Regions from separate parts of the Xanthomonas campestris pv. campestris str. ATCC 33913 genome, predicted to be linked through region 2. Evidence: predicted binding sites of a transcription regulator. Region 2 holds the regulator's gene; the other holds the start of a gene.
The links. The regulator HrcA, encoded in region 2, represses chaperone genes, less so after heat shock. The targets are predictions, from matches to a motif close to TTNGCACTCNNNNNNNNNGAGTGCNAA.
Positions count from the first base shown of each region.

Region 1 (7,945 bases), 1.1 Mb from region 2:
TGATCTGGCCCACGCGGGCTTCGATCGTGGCCGAATCGCCGGCGCCGTCGATGATGGTGGTGTTCTCCTTGGAGACCTGCACCTTCTTCGCGCGGCCGAGATCCTTGATCGTGGCCTTTTCCAGGGCCAGACCCACTTCCTCGGAGATCACGGTGCCGCCGGTCAGCACGGCCATGTCTTCCAGCATCGCCTTGCGACGGTCGCCGAAGCCCGGTGCCTTGACGGCCACGACCTTGACGATGCCGCGGATGGTGTTGACCACCAGCGTCGCCAGGGCTTCGCCTTCGACTTCTTCAGCGACGATCAGCAGCGGCTTGCCGGCCTTGGCCACGCCTTCCAGCACGGGCAGCAGGTCACGCACGTTGGAGATCTTCTTGTCGTGCAGCAGGATGAACGGGTCGTCCAGATCGGCCGACTGGCTCTGCTGGTTGTTGATGAAGTACGGGGAGAGGTAGCCGCGATCGAACTGCATGCCCTCGACCACGTCCAGCTCGTTTTCCAGGCCCGAGCCTTCTTCAACGGTGATCACGCCTTCCTTGCCGACCTTCTGCATCGCTTCGGCAATGATGTTGCCGATCGATTCGTCCGAGTTGGCCGAGATGGTGCCGACCTGGGCAATCGCCTTGTCGTCGGTGGTGGGCTTGGAGATGTTCTTCAGCTCGATGACGGCGGCCTTGACGGCCTGGTCGATACCGCGCTTCAGATCCATCGGGTTCATGCCGGCGGCCACAGCCTTGGCGCCTTCGCGGATCAGGGCCTGGGCCAGCACGGTGGCGGTGGTGGTGCCGTCGCCAGCGTTGTCATTGGTCTTGGAAGCAACTTCCTTGACCATCTGCGCGCCCATGTTCTCGAACTTGTCAGCCAGTTCGATTTCCTTGGCGACGGAGACGCCGTCCTTGGTGATGGTCGGCGCGCCGAAGCTCTTCTCGAGCACGACGTTGCGGCCCTTCGGGCCCAGGGTTGCCTTCACGGCATTGGCGAGAACGTTGACGCCACGCACCATACGGGTACGCGCATCTTCACCGAAACGAATGTCTTTAGCAGCCATTAGTTGAAACTCCGGAAATTGGGAATGGGGAATGGGGAATCGGTCAATCAAAGGCGGATATCGGGGCTGGGTGGGATGGCGAGGGCGTTGGCTGCTCTACCGATTCCCGATTCCCTACTCCCGATTCCCAGCGCATAGCGCCTGATCAGCCGATGACCGCCAGGATGTCGTCTTCGCGCAGCACCTTGTACTCGACGCCTTCGGACTTGTAGCTGCTGCCGGCGTACTGGCCGTAGATGACCTTGTCGCCAACCTTGACCACCGGCGCGCGCAGGCTGCCGTTGTCCAGGGGCTTGCCGGCGCCGATGGCGACGACTTCACCCTTGGTGGACTTTTCCTTGGCGGAGTCCGGGATCACGATGCCGCCGGCGGAAACTTCGTCGGCTTCGATCGGCTTGACTACAACGCGGTCGTGAAGCGGCTTGATGCTCATAGAGAAAGACCCTCTTAAGTGATTGATTGGTCTGGAAATTATCGGCGATTTTAGCACTCGTATGTGACGACTGCCAGCACAGCGCGCGGAAAAAACCCGACAAAGCGGGTGCGGGCCAGAGATTGTGCTGGGCGCGCGGCTTTCAAGGGCCAGGCGCAAAATTTTTTCGCTGACGCACCCATGCGCGGTGACGAAATGGAACCAGGTACCAACGATTGTCATGCGTTGGTTCTACAGTCGGGACCGCATTCCCCGATCACAAGGAGCTGTCGATGAGGTTGCCGTCCCGAGTTGTGTCCCTGCGCTGTGCGCTCCCCCTGGCCTGCGCCGTGGCGCTGGCCGTTCCCTCCGCGCACGCGGCGGTGTTCATCAACGAACTGCACTATGACGACGCGGGCGCCTCCGGCGACAGCGGCGAAGGCGTGGAAGTGGTGGCCACCGCCGGCGAGTCGCTGAGCGGCTACCGCATCTATCTCTACAACGGCAGCGCGCCCAGCGCGGCGGTGAGCTACGCCAACACGGCGGTACCGCCCGGCAGCGTGGTCAGTTGCGGCAGCCAGGTGCGCATTGCCACGGTCAGCTACGCCAGCAACGGCGTGCAGAACGGCCCCAACGACGGCCTGGCACTGGTGGACCCGAGCGGGCAACTGGTGCAGTTCCTCAGCTACGAAGGCGCCATCACCGGCAGCGGTGGCCCCGCCGCCGGCGTCACCAGCCAGAACCTGCCGGTGAGCGAGAGCAACAGCAGCGCGGTGGGCAGCTCGCTGCAATTGACCGGCACCGGCAGCAGCGCGGCCAACTTCAGCTGGGCCGGTTCGTCGGCGCAGACTTTCGGCGCCTGCAACCGCGGCCAGACCTTCAACGGCAGTGGCGGTGGCGGCACCACCGGCGCACCCACCATCACCAGCACCACGCCCACCCAGGGCGCCACCGGTTTCCCGGCGGCGGGCGACCTGGCCGTGGGCTTCAGCGAGGCGGTCACGTTGAGCAGCGGCGCGTTCGCGCTGAGCTGCGCCAGCTCCGGCACGGTGGCGCTGAGCTACCCGACGACTGGCACCCGCTTCACCCTGTCCACCAATACCGCCCTGGTCGGCGGCGAACGCTGCACCCTGGCCATCACCGCCAGCGCCATCCGCGACGCCAGCGGGCTGAGCCCGGCCGGCAATCAGTCGATCGCCTTCACCGTGGCCACGGCCAGCGGCGGCGGCACCGGCTACTACTCGCGGGTGAACACCACCAGCCCCAGCCAGCTGCGCTGCTCGCTCAACGCCACCATCCGCGGCCACACGGTCTACCCCTACAGCGGCACCGGCACCAGCACCTGGACCATCCTGGAGATGGCCGACGAGGACCCCAACAACAGCGGGCGGATCCTGGACGCCTACCGCAACCGCAGCTACGCCAAGGTCAGCGACCGGGCCGGCACCGGCAGCGGGCTCACCTACAACCGCGAGCACACCTGGCCCAACTCGCTGGGTTTCGGCAGCGCCACCGGCGACCGCGGCCTGCCTTACGCGCCCTACACCGATACCCACATGTTGTATCTGACCGACACCACCTTCAATGCCGACCGCGGCAACAAGCCCTATGCCGCCTGCACCAGCAGCTGCGGCGAGCGGGTGACCGAGGTCAACGACGGCAGCGGCGGTGGCAGCGGGCGTTACCCGGGCAATTCCAACTGGGTGCGCACCCCCGACGGCAACGGCGGCACCTTCGAGGTGTGGGGCCGGCGCAAGGCCGACATGGCGCGCGCGGTGATGTACATGGCGATCCGCTATGAAGGCGGCACTGACGCGGCCACCGGGCAGTCCGAGCCGGACCTGGAGCTCACCGACGATCGCAGCCGGATCGTGCAGACCTCGGCCTCGCCGGCCTACATGGGCCTGCTGTCCACGCTGCTGGCCTGGCACCAGGCCGACCCGCCGGACGACGCCGAACGCGCTCGCAACCAGGTGGTTTTCAGCTTCCAGGGCAACCGCAACCCGTTTGTGGATCACCCGGAATGGGCCACCTCCAGCCTGTTCTCCTCGGCCAAGCCGGCCAGCTGCCAGCTGGCCAACTGATCCACCCCGGCCCGGCGCGCACTGCGTCAGGCCGGTGCGGTGTGCGCCCGGCGGCCAGGGTTCCGCCGGGCGCGCCTCACTGGAACATCGGCGGCGGCGTGCCTGGCGTGGCGCCGGTTGGGGTCAAGTAGCCAGTTCGAAGTGCAGTGGTGTTTTTGCTGGGCGATGCAGCCCGCCTTGTCATCGTTGTTGAGCACAGCGGCGGCGGCCTGGTCTTCGGCACACCAAAACACGCGCCCATCCACACGCAATCTCCCTCGACGGTCTGACCACAAGGGCCAGGTCTCGCCAGCAGCGCAATGCCCTGCTTCGGCAGATGACCGAATGTATGCGCCGCCTGAGTTGCGCCCCTAGCCGGCATCGCCGCGCTGACCATCGGGCCGACAATGCCCTGGCGTCCGATGAAGCATCGATCCCGGTTGCCCAGCCAGGACCCCAGGTCGCGTGCCCCCGGCCCCACATCGCCCCGCTCCACTACCAACCTGCCAACGCCCGGGCGTCCCATGCTGAATCAAGCCCCCGATCGTCCACGAAGCGGCGGCGCCGTGCCGGAAGGCGCGGTCGATCCCCCGCAATTGGGGGATTACACTGCCCTGTCTGATGAGCGCCTTCTCTCTCCATTTGTTGTTCAGCACCTGCCCGGATGCCCAAAGCGCCGATCGCATCGCGCGGGCACTGCTGGAGGAACGGCTGGCCGCCTGCGTCACCCAACTGCCCGGCGCACGTTCGCTGTACCACTGGAACGGGGCCATCGAGCAATCCAACGAAGTGCAGTTGCTGATCAAGACCTGGGAAGACCGCCTGCCTGACGCCATCGCGCGGCTGCAGGCGCTGCATCCCTACGACGTGCCCGAAGCCATTGCCGTGCAGGCCAGCGCCGGCCTGCCGGCCTACCTGGACTGGGTGCGTGCCGAAACCCGCAAGGAATCCTGACGTTCATGAAGTCCCTGTCCCGCTGGATCGCCCGCTGCGCCGTACTGGTCGCGCCCCTGTTCGTCGCCTTGCCGCTGCTGCTGACCGCGCCAGCGGCGCAGGCGGTTACCGAGGCAGACCTGCTGCCGGTGGACCAGGCCTTCGCACTGAGCGCCAAGGCCGATGGACGTGACCGCATCGCGCTGACCTGGAAGATCGCCCCGGGTTACTACCTGTACCGGCATCGCATCAGCGTCAAATCCGGCCAGGGCTTCACTGCCGGTGCGCTGGATCTGCCTGAAGGCGAGAGCAAGCACGACGAATTCTTCGGCCAGGTGCAGACCTACCGCACCGCGCTGCAGGCCAGCCTGGCCGGCAAGGCCGCGCCCGGCCAGCGCAGCGCGATCCTGCAGGTGCAATACCAGGGCTGCGCCGATGCCGGCGTGTGCTACCCGCCGCAACGCCGCGAACTGCGCGTGGACCTGCCCGACGCGCCAACCACCGCTCCGCCGCGCGAAAGCCTGGGCGCCCTGGTGCCGCGCGGCCCCAGTGGCGCACGGCTGTTCGGCGCGCCCGGCCAGACTGCCGGCGTGGACGCCCTGCCGCTGCCGGCCGACCAGGCCTTCAACTTCGAGGCGATCGTCGGCGACGGCAACAGCCTGCTGCTGCGTTTCACCCCGGCCCCCGGCTACTACCTCTACCGCGACCGCACCTCGCTGTCGCTGGAAGGCACCAGCGACATCCGCACCGGCCTGCCGCGGTGGCCGCAGGGCCGCACCCACCGCGACGAGCACTTCGGCGATGTGGTGGTGTATTTCGACCAGGCCGAAGTCACCCTGCCGCTGCTGCGCGACCGCCCCGATCCGGCCCGCGTGACGCTGGTGGCCACCTTCCAGGGCTGTCAGTCCGATGGCATCTGCTACCCGCCGATGACCCGGCGCGTGCGCCTGGACCTGCCGGCCGGCACGGTGTCGCCGCACAACCAGGCCACTGCCACCCCGCTGCTGATCTCGCCGCTGTCGGCCGGTGAAGTGGCCGCCGAGCGCGCCGCCCCAGGGCCGCCTGCGGATGCCGCACCCGGCCCCGACGCAACGGCCGGCAACCCGGAGCGCAGCCGCCCACCGCACCTGGAGCGCAACCTGCTCGCCATCCTGCTGCTGGCGCTGGCCGGCGGGCTGGTGTTGAACCTGATGCCCTGCGTGCTGCCGATCCTGTCGCTGAAGGTGCTGGGCCTGGCCCACAGCGGCGAGAGCCGCAACCACGCGCGCAGCCACGCCATCTGGTATTCGCTGGGCGTGCTGGTGTCCTTCGCTGCGATCGGCGGGCTGGTGATCGGCCTGCGCGCTGCCGGCCAGGCTGCCGGCTGGGGCTTCCAGCTGCAGCAGCCGTGGTTCGTGGCCGCGTTGGCCTACCTGATGTTCGCGGTGGGCCTGAGCCTGTCGGGCGTGTTCACGCTGGGCAGCAACCTGGGCGGCATCGGCCAATCGCTGGCTGCGCGCAACGGGCCGCTGGGCGACTTCTTTACCGGCGTGCTGGCCTGCGTGGTCGCCAGCCCGTGCATTGCACCGTTCATGGGCACCGCGCTGGCGTATGCGTTCACCGCGCCTGCGCCGCTGGCGATGCTGGTGTTCCTGACCCTGGGCCTGGGCCTGGCGCTGCCGTTCCTGCTGATCGGCTTCATCCCCTCGCTGGCCCGGCGGCTGCCCACGCCCGGCGCCTGGATGGAGACGCTCAAGCAGGTGCTGGCCTTCCCGATGTACCTCACCGCGATCTGGCTGCTGTGGGTGCTGGGCAAGCAGCGTGGCGTGGATGCGCTGGCGCTGATGCTGGTCGGCGCCACCTTGCTGGCGCTGGGCCTGTGGTGGTTCGAACGCAGCCGCTGGAACAGCCATCGCCTGGGCATGGGCCTGGCCGCGGCGATGCTGGTGCTGGCGATCGTGCCGGTGGTGGCGGTCACCCGCCTCAGCCTGCCGCGTGCCACCGCCACCGAAGGCAGCGTCACCTACACCCCCGAGTTGCTGGACCGCCTGCGCGCAGACAACCGCGTGGTGTTCGTCAACATGACCGCCGACTGGTGCGTGACCTGCAAGGCCAACGAAAAGAACGTGCTGAGCAGCACCGACTTCCGCGACGCGTTGCGCCGCGTGGATGCGGTCTACATGAAGGGCGACTGGACCAACGTCGACCCGAAGATCAGCGCCTTCCTCGACCAGCACCAGGCAGTCGGCGTGCCGCTGTACGTGGTCTACGGCCCGGGCGCACCGCCGGCGGTACTGCCCACCGTGCTCACCGGCGCCATCACCGAAGATGCGCTGCTGCGCGCAGCGCGCTGAGGCCCAGCCAATCAGTACTGACTGCCGCGGCGCGCTGGCATGGCGCGTTCCGGTGACCGGCTGAGGGCAATGGCGTCATTACGTGTGAGCGGCCGCAAGATGGCGGCGCGGCCTGCCGCGCTACTTCGGTCGGCCACGCGCGTTTGAACACCCCGCATCTGCGTTGCTGCCATTGCGCAGTAATTTGCTCGCTGAGTGATGCGCTGCTGCGCGCAGCGCGCTCAGGCTTCAAGCAAACGCACCGCAGCCAACGCGCTCGCGCGGGGCGCACCCTGGAGGGCCATCATTTGTGCGCCTGGGCCACCCATAACTGGCACGCGCGGTCTGTGGCGCACGCTGACGCTGGTCGGCAACAGATTTGATTCTCCCGCCCTGACGCGTGCTGCCATCGGGTCGCGAAACGCTGCCCCAGCGCGCTCGCACTGCGCGTCCTTGGAGGTCATCGCTTCAGCGCCCGGGCTGCCGATAGCTGCCAATGCGGTCTGTGGCGCCAATTCGGTCGGCAACGCGCTTGAATACCCACACGTGCGCTGCTGCCATCGGGCGGCAATCTGCGCACATTCGCACGGTTCGCCGACACGGAAGACTGGATACTCCAGGTGCGGCCTCGGTGCAGCGCCTGAGGCCACATGCGCGTAGCGAACTGCAACGCGCCAACTCCAGCACGCTGTGCACCAGCGCTTCATGCGCGGCACAGCCCGCCAATCCACGCTTGGCGCGGGGGCGGCGCAAGAATCAAACGATTGTTTAAAACATCGATAACTTCGCCCATCTGGACAGCATTGCCTGCATCGCGCAGACTTCCGGCCTTTCCGCTCTTCCGGATGTCATGGCCCACCTGCTGCTGTTGCACGGCCCCAACCTCAACCTGCTCGGCACCCGCGAGCCGGAGGTCTACGGGCGCACCACGCTGGCGCAGATCGATGCGGCGCTGGTGGACCGTGCGCAGGCGGCCGGGCACACGCTGGACTGCCTGCAGTCCAATGCCGAGCACGTGCTGGTGGAGCGCATCCACGCCGCGCGCGAAGACGGCACCGCCTTCATCCTGATCAACCCGGCCGCCTTCACCCACACCTCGGTGTCGCTGCGCGATGCGCTGCTGGGTGTTGGCCTGCCGTTCGTGGAAATCCATCTGTCCAACCCGCACACCCGTGAG
Region 1 is NC_003902.1:623,672-631,616, reverse strand. Features, by position in the region: gene groL (chaperonin GroEL) at 1-1,048, opposite strand, end outside; gene XCC_RS02715 (co-chaperone GroES) at 1,194-1,481, opposite strand; gene XCC_RS02710 (endonuclease) at 1,754-3,544, shown strand; gene cutA (divalent-cation tolerance protein CutA) at 4,145-4,477, shown strand; gene XCC_RS02700 (protein-disulfide reductase DsbD family protein) at 4,483-6,789, shown strand; gene aroQ (type II 3-dehydroquinate dehydratase) at 7,619-7,945, shown strand, end outside.
Region 1: the regulator HrcA is predicted to act here: its motif matches at 1,532-1,558, upstream of XCC_RS02715 (co-chaperone GroES).

Region 2 (7,945 bases):
GCTGACGCCACGTTGCTGTAGGTAACACTGACAAGGCGGCTTCGGCCGCCTTGTGCATGTTTGGGAGAAGCACATCGCTGATGTGCTGCGCACGACATGCTATCCGTCGTGACCCTTGATGAAACAGCGCTCAGCGTTCTGGCGCATAAGTGCGTCTTGGTGCGCCGCACAGCGCGTGCACGCCGCTGCGCCTGCACGCGACGATTGAGTACTGCCATCCCACTACTCAACTGCCGATGCAGGAGGTCTGCAGTGATGCGTGGATTGCGCATGTCACGTGTGGCTAGGGCGTTGCGCAGGACGCGTGCGCAGTAATTGCAGCGCGCGCCGCAATCGAGACGTCGGTGGTCAGTGCGATTTACGCCTGCCGTTCGGCGGGAGAAAGCGCCCCAGCTTCAGTCTGTAATTGCCGCAGGTAAGGCACTGGCGCCGCGTTGTCGCGATGCGCCGCAAATACTGCATCGGGTGCCGGCTTACCGATTACCAGGCCTGCGCTATCAAACAGGCCAATCGCACTAAAAGTCGGGGCTCAGCAGGCATGCCGCTCTGCCGATTGCAGCGAAATCCACCCCCCGCAAGCGCGGAGGGAAAGTCACTGCGAACTCGGGCGGGCACATCGCGCCGCGAGCCCGCAGCATGCGGGACCCGCCCGGTAACTCAGGCGCTCTGCAGCAGCTTGCGCGCCGCCGCGCGGGCTTCCTTGCTGACTTCCACGCCGCCGAGCATGCGCGCCAGTTCTTCCTGGCGTGCCTGCGGGCCGAGCAGTTCCACCGCGCTCTGGGTCATGCCATCCACCGGCGCCTTGCTCACGCGGTAATGCGCGTGGCCCTTGGCGGCGACCTGTGGCAAGTGGGTAACGCACAGCACCTGGCGTTCTTCGCCCAGGGCACGCAGCTTCTGGCCGACGATGTCGGCCACCGCGCCGCCGATACCGGAATCCACTTCGTCGAACACCATGGTCGGCACGCTGTCCAGGCCAAGCGCTGCCACTTCGATCGCCAGCGAGATACGCGACAGTTCGCCGCCGGAGGCCACCTTGCGCAGGGCGCGCGGCGGCTGCCCGGCGTTGGCGGCGACCAGGAATTCCACCCGCTCGGCGCCATTGGGATCCGGGCGCAGGGTCTCTTGCGGCTGCAACTGGATCAGGAATTGCCCGCCGCCCATGCCCAGTTCGCCGATCAGCGTGGTGGTGGCAGCGGACAGCGCCTGCGCGGCGCTCTGGCGGCTGGCGCTGAGGACGCTGGCGGCGCCTTGCCAGACGCCGATGGCCGCCTCGATGTGCTTGTCCAGCTGCTGCAGGCGCTCGTCGGCGCCGCGCAGGCTCTCAACCTCGGCGGTCAGGTGGTCGCGATGCGCGGCCAGCTCGTCAGGCGAAACGCGGTGCTTGCGGGCCAGGTCATGCAGGCGGCCGAGACGGCGCTCCATGGCCTCGAATTGGGTGGGGTCGGCATCCAGGTCGTCGCGCACGCGGTCGAGCAGGGCAAGCGCTTCTTCGATCTGGATCGCGGCGCTGTCCAGCAGCGCATCCACTTCGCCCAGCCGCGGCTCGTGCTCGGCCACCCGGGCCAGGTCGTGCCGGCTGTCCTGCAGCAGGCCCAGCGCCGAAGGGCCCTCGTCGCCATTGAGCTGCTGGACCACGCTCTCGCAGGCGCCGATCAAGGCAGTGGCGTGTGCCTGGCGGCGATGGTTGGTGTCCAGCGCGGCGATGGCCGCCGGGTCCAGGTCCTCGCGCTCCAGTTCGGCCAGTTGGTGCTCCAGAAAGCCGATGCGGTCGGAGACATCGCCTTGCGCAGACAGGGCATCGCGCTCGTCCAGCAGCGCCTGCCAGCGCTGGCTGGCCTGGCGCACCTGCTCACGCTGGGCGCTGTTGCGGGCGTAGGCATCGAGCAGGGCCAGCTGGCTGTTGCGGGCCATCAGCGCCTGGTGCTCGTGCTGGCCGTGGATTTCCACCAGCCGCGCGGCCAGGTCGGACAGCTGCGAGGAGGTCACCGGGCGGCCGTTGATCCAGGCGCGCGAGCCGCCGTCGGCGCGAATGATCCGGCGCAGCTGGCATTGGGCATCGTCATCGAGCTCGTTGTCGGCCAGCCAGGTCAGGCCGGGATGCTCGGCCGGCAGCTGGAATTCGGCCGACAGCTCGGCGCGGTCGGCGCCGTGGCGGACCACGCCGCTGTCGGCGCGCAGGCCGGACAAAAAGCCCAGCGCATCCACCATCAGCGACTTGCCGGCGCCGGTTTCGCCCGAGACCACGGTCATGCCCGGCCCGAATTCGAGTTCGGTGGCGCGGACAACGGCGAAATCCTTGATTGAGAGGTGTCTGAGCATGGGATCGAGTGTGAACGCTTTGGGGAAGCTTAGGGCCGATGGGGACGCTGGGGGAATGGGATGCTTGCCAACCCCGGGGCCAGACATTATCTATGCCCAGTCTCACCGGATGATCCCATGCGCGCGTCCCAGTCCCCAATGCTCGACCCCCGCGCACGCCACCTGCTGCGCACGCTGATCGCGCGTTACATCCGCGATGGCGAACCGGTGGGCTCCAAGACGCTGGCCCAGCATGCCGGCCTGGATGTCAGCCCGGCGACGATCCGTAATATTTTGGCCGACCTGGAAGACATCGGGCTGCTCAGTTCTCCGCACACCTCGGCCGGGCGGGTGCCCACCGCGCACGGCTACCGGGTGTTCGTCGACAGCCTGGTGCAGATGCAGCCGCCCGGCGAAGAGGAGGTGCGCCGGCTGCGCGCCGAGTTGGCCAGCAGCAACGGGACGCAGTCGCTGCTGGGTAGCGCTTCGCAGATGCTGTCGGCGATGAGCCACTTCGTGGGCGTGGTCAGCGCGCCGCGGCGCGAGCAGTTTGCGTTCCGGCATATCGATTTCGTGCCGCTGGACGCGCGCCGGGTGCTGGCGATCCTGGTATTTGCCGACAACGAGGTGCAGAACCGGGTGATCGAGCCGCGCCGCGCCTACGAGCCGGCCGAGCTGGAACGGGTGGCCAACTACCTCAACGCGCAGTTCGCCGGGCGCGCGCTGTCGGACATCCGCGCCTCGCTGCTGCGCGAACTGCGGCTGGCCAAGAACGAGATGGAGCAGTTGCTGGCGCATAGCGTGGACCTGGCCAGCGAGGCGCTGGTGCCGGCCGACGACGACGGCATGGTGATGGCCGGGCAGACCCGCTTGATGGGTGTGCAGGACCTGTCGGACCTGGACCGGCTGCGCGAGCTGTTCGAGGCCTTCGCCAGCAAGCGCGAGATCCTGCAGCTGCTCGAACGCACCATCCAGGCGCCGGGTGTGCGCATCTTCATCGGCGAGGAAACCGGTATGGTGTCGCTGGACGACGTCTCGCTGGTCACCGCGCCGTATACCGCCGGCGGCCAGGTGCTGGGCGTGCTGGGGGTGATCGGGCCCAAACGCATGGCCTACGACCGGGTGATTCCGCTGGTGCAGACCGCCGCGCAGATGCTGGGCGCGGCCATGGAGCCGCCCGGCACGCGATAACCGCGCTCGATCGGAGCGATGGCATTTGCTTGAAACGCGCGCGAGCGCCCACATACGGGGTGACGTTGGGGCGGGCGTTCCGCTTGCCCGGGAACTGCACATGAACCAAGACCACCCCGAATTCGACTCCGAAGACCTGTCCCAGAACCCGCCCGAGACCGATCCGCTCAAGGCCGAGATCGAGTCCTTGCGCAGCGAGATCGCCCTGGTCAAGGCCGACGCCCTGCGCGAGCGCGCCGACCTGGAGAACCAGCGCAAGCGCATCGCCCGCGATGTGGAGAACGCGCGCAAGTTCGCCAACGAGAAGCTGCTCGGCGAACTGCTGCCGGTGTTCGACAGCCTGGACGCGGGCCTCACCGCCGCCGGCACCGAACCCAGCCCGCTGCGCGATGGCCTGGATCTGACCTACAAGCAGCTGCTCAAGGTCGCTGCCGACAACGGCCTGACCCTGCTCGACCCGGTCGGCCAGCCGTTCAATCCCGACCAGCACCAGGCGATCAGCCAGGGCGAGGCCGAGGGCATCGCGCCGGGCCATGTCGTGCAGGTGTTCCAGAAGGGTTACCTGCTCAACGAGCGCCTGCTGCGCCCGGCCCTGGTGGTCGTGGCCAAGCACGACTGAGCACTGCTGCCGGCTGAACCGGCCGGCGCAGACGCGGAACGCAGATTCGTACAGGTGGCTTGAACACCTGCGCACCACCCCCACATCTCAGCCAGACCCGGCGTCGCCGGACACAGCTAAAGACTCATCAGGAGCGTATCCATGGGCAAGATCATTGGTATTGACCTCGGCACCACGAACTCGTGCGTGGCGATCATGGACGGCGGCAAGGCCCGCGTCATCGAAAATTCCGAGGGCGATCGCACCACGCCCTCGATCGTCGCCTACACCAAGGACGGCGAAGTGCTGGTCGGTGCCTCGGCCAAGCGCCAGGCGGTGACCAACCCGAAGAACACCTTCTACGCGGTGAAGCGCCTGATCGGCCGCAAGTTCACTGACGGCGAAGTGCAGAAGGACATCTCCCACGTGCCGTACGGCATTCTGGCGCACGACAACGGCGATGCCTGGGTGCAGACCAGCGATTCCAAGCGCATGGCGCCGCAGGAAATTTCCGCACGCGTGCTGGAAAAGATGAAGAAGACCGCCGAGGACTTCCTGGGCGAAAAGGTCACCGAAGCGGTGATCACGGTGCCGGCGTACTTCAACGACAGCCAGCGCCAGGCCACCAAGGACGCTGGCCGCATCGCCGGTCTGGACGTCAAGCGCATCATCAACGAGCCGACGGCTGCTGCCCTGGCCTATGGCCTGGACAAGAACGGCGGTGACCGCAAGATTGCCGTGTACGACCTGGGCGGCGGCACCTTCGACGTGTCGATCATCGAAATTGCCGAGGTCGATGGCGAGAAGCAGTTCGAAGTGCTGGCCACCAATGGCGACACCTTCCTGGGCGGCGAAGACTTCGACAACCGCGTCATCGAGTATCTGGTCGACGAATTCAACAAGGATCAGGGCATCGATCTGCGCAAGGATCCGTTGGCGCTGCAGCGCCTCAAGGACGCCGCAGAGCGCGCCAAGATCGAGCTGTCGACCTCGCAGCAGACCGAAGTGAACCTGCCGTACGTCACCGCCGATGCCTCGGGCCCGAAGCACCTCAACATCAAGTTGACCCGTGCCAAGCTCGAAGCGCTGGTGGAAGACCTGGTCAAGAAGTCGATCGAGCCGTGCCGCACCGCGTTGAACGACGCCGGCCTGCGCGCCAGCGACATCAACGAAGTGATCCTGGTCGGCGGTCAGACCCGTATGCCGAAGGTGCAGCAGGCCGTTGCCGATTTCTTCGGCAAGGAACCGCGCAAGGACGTCAACCCGGACGAAGCCGTGGCCGTGGGCGCCGCGATCCAGGGCGGCGTGCTGGCTGGCGACGTCAAGGACGTGCTGCTGCTGGACGTGACCCCGCTGTCGCTGGGTATCGAAACCATGGGCGGCGTGTTCACCAAGATCATCGAAAAGAACACCACCATCCCGACCAAGGCCTCGCAGACCTTCTCCACTGCCGAAGACAACCAGTCGGCCGTGACCGTGCACGTGCTGCAGGGTGAGCGCGAGCAGGCCCGCTTCAACAAGTCGCTGGCCAAGTTCGACCTCTCCGGCATCGAGCCGGCGCCGCGTGGCATGCCGCAGGTGGAAGTGTCCTTCGACATCGACGCCAACGGCATCCTGCACGTGTCGGCCAAGGACAAGAAGACCAACAAGGAACAGAAGGTCGAGATCAAGGCCGGTTCGGGCCTGTCGGATGAAGAGATCCAGCGCATGGTCGCCGACGCGGAAGCCAACCGCGAAGAAGACAAGAAGTTCCAGGAGCTGGTGCAGACCCGCAACCAGGCCGATGGCTTGATCCACGCCACCCGCACCGCGATCACCGAGCATGGCAGCAAGGTGGGTGGCGATGTGATCGGCAAGGTGGAAGCGGCCCTGGCCGACCTGGAAACCGCCATGAAGGGCGACGACAAGGCGCAGATCGAAGCGCGCAGCAAGACCCTGGAAGAAGCCGGCCAGTCGCTGTACGCCGCGGCCGCCGCGGCAGAGCAGGGCGGCAACGCCGATGCGGCCAGCGGCAATGCGCAGGCCTCCAAGGCCGCCGATGACGTGGTGGACGCCGAGTTCACCGAGGTCAAGGACGATAAGAAGGCGTGAGTCGGGAATAGGGAATAGAGAATCGGAGGAGCGGTGCTACGGCATCGCTCCTTCGCTGTTCTGACCCTTCCGGATGCCTGCTGATGTGAGGATGTACGCTTTGAACGATTCCCTTCTCCCGATTCCCGATTCCCTGTCATGAGCAAACGCGATTACTACGAAGTTCTGGGCGTGGCCCGTGGCGCCAGCGACGAGGAGCTGAAGAAGGCTTATCGGCGTTGTGCCATGAAGTACCACCCGGACCGCAATCCTGGCGACGCTGCTGCAGAGGCAACGTTCAAGGAATGCAAGGAAGCCTATGAAGTGCTGTCGGACGGCAACAAGCGCCGTGCCTACGACGCGCACGGCCATGCGGCGTTCGAGCACGGCATGGGCGGCGGCGGTGGCGGGCCTGGTGGTCCGGACATGGGAGATATCTTTGGCGATATCTTCGGCAATATTTTTGGCGGTGGCGCCGCCGGTCCGCGCGCTGCGCGACGTGGTGCCGACGTCGGCTACGTGTTGGAACTGGATCTGGAAGAAGCCGTCGCCGGCATCGAGCGGCGCATCGAGATCCCCACGCTGATCGAGTGCGAACCCTGCCACGGCAGCGGCTCGGAAGACGGCAAGGTGGAAGTCTGCGCAACCTGCCATGGGCGCGGCCAGGTCCGCATCCAGCGCGGCATCTTCGCCATGCAGCAGAGCTGCCCGCATTGCGACGGCCGCGGCACGCTGATCCAGAACCCGTGCAAGACCTGCCATGGCGCAGGTCGCGTGGAAGAGGACAAGGTACTGTCGATCAAGGTGCCGGCAGGCGTGGACACCGGCGACCGCATCCGTTTGGCAGGCGAGGGCGAAGCTGGCCCGGCCGGTACGCCGCCGGGCGATCTGTATGTGGAAGTGCGCGTGCGCGAGCATGCGATCTTCCAGCGCGATGGCGACGACCTGCATTGCGAGGTGCCGATCCGCATTTCGCAGGCCGCGCTCGGCGACACCGTGCGGGTGGCCACGCTGGGCGGCGAAGCGGAAATCCGCATCCCGGCCGAAACGCAGACCGGCAAGCTGTTCCGGCTGCGTGGCAAGGGCGTGCGCTCGGTGCGCAGCCGCAGCGAGGGCGATCTGTACTGCCGCGTGGTGGTGGAAACGCCGGTCAACCTCACTACCGATCAGCGCGAATTGCTCAAGCAGTTTGAGGCCACGTTCACCGGTGAGGACGCGCGCAAGCATTCGCCCAAGTCGGCGACCTTCATCGATGGAGTGAAGGGTTTCTGGGATCGGATGACCTCCTGATCCAGGGGCGCAGATCCAGCTGATGTGATCCAGCAACGTCCGGCGTGCAGCGATGCACGCCGGATTTTTTTATGGAATCGCCTGCACGGATTGCCCTGCCCAACTCGGCATAACTAAGAGCGGCTAACAAAACGTAGCGAGCAGCCGTCAGGTGGGTGCGGACGGCGCGGAGGAACCGGAGTGTACGTGGGCACATGAGGATTCCGAGCACCGGCCGCGCCCGCCTGGCGGCAGCGCAGTAGTTTTGATAGCTGCTCTAAGCAGTCACCAGGCGCAGCGTTGTGGATGCACGGGCGTGCCATTCCTGCTGTTTCGACAGCACGCTTGCTGGCTTGCGCGGATAATGGGACATCTCTTTCGAAGATGGTGCCTGCATGAGCGACGCAACCGACAGCCACCTCGTCCACGGCCGCCGTCAGCGCCCGGATGGTCCTGCACCGGTCGATGTGATCTCGGTGCAATCGCAATTGGTCTACGGGCATGCCGGCAACAGCG
Region 2 is NC_003902.1:1,716,537-1,724,481, forward strand. Features, by position in the region: gene fur (ferric iron uptake transcriptional regulator) at 1-5, shown strand, start outside; gene recN (DNA repair protein RecN) at 658-2,322, opposite strand; gene hrcA (heat-inducible transcriptional repressor HrcA) at 2,461-3,492, shown strand; gene grpE (nucleotide exchange factor GrpE) at 3,593-4,111, shown strand; gene dnaK (molecular chaperone DnaK) at 4,253-6,181, shown strand; gene dnaJ (molecular chaperone DnaJ) at 6,320-7,450, shown strand; RNA gene XCC_RS07690 (sX9 sRNA) at 7,572-7,646, opposite strand; gene pdxY (pyridoxal kinase) at 7,825-7,945, shown strand, end outside.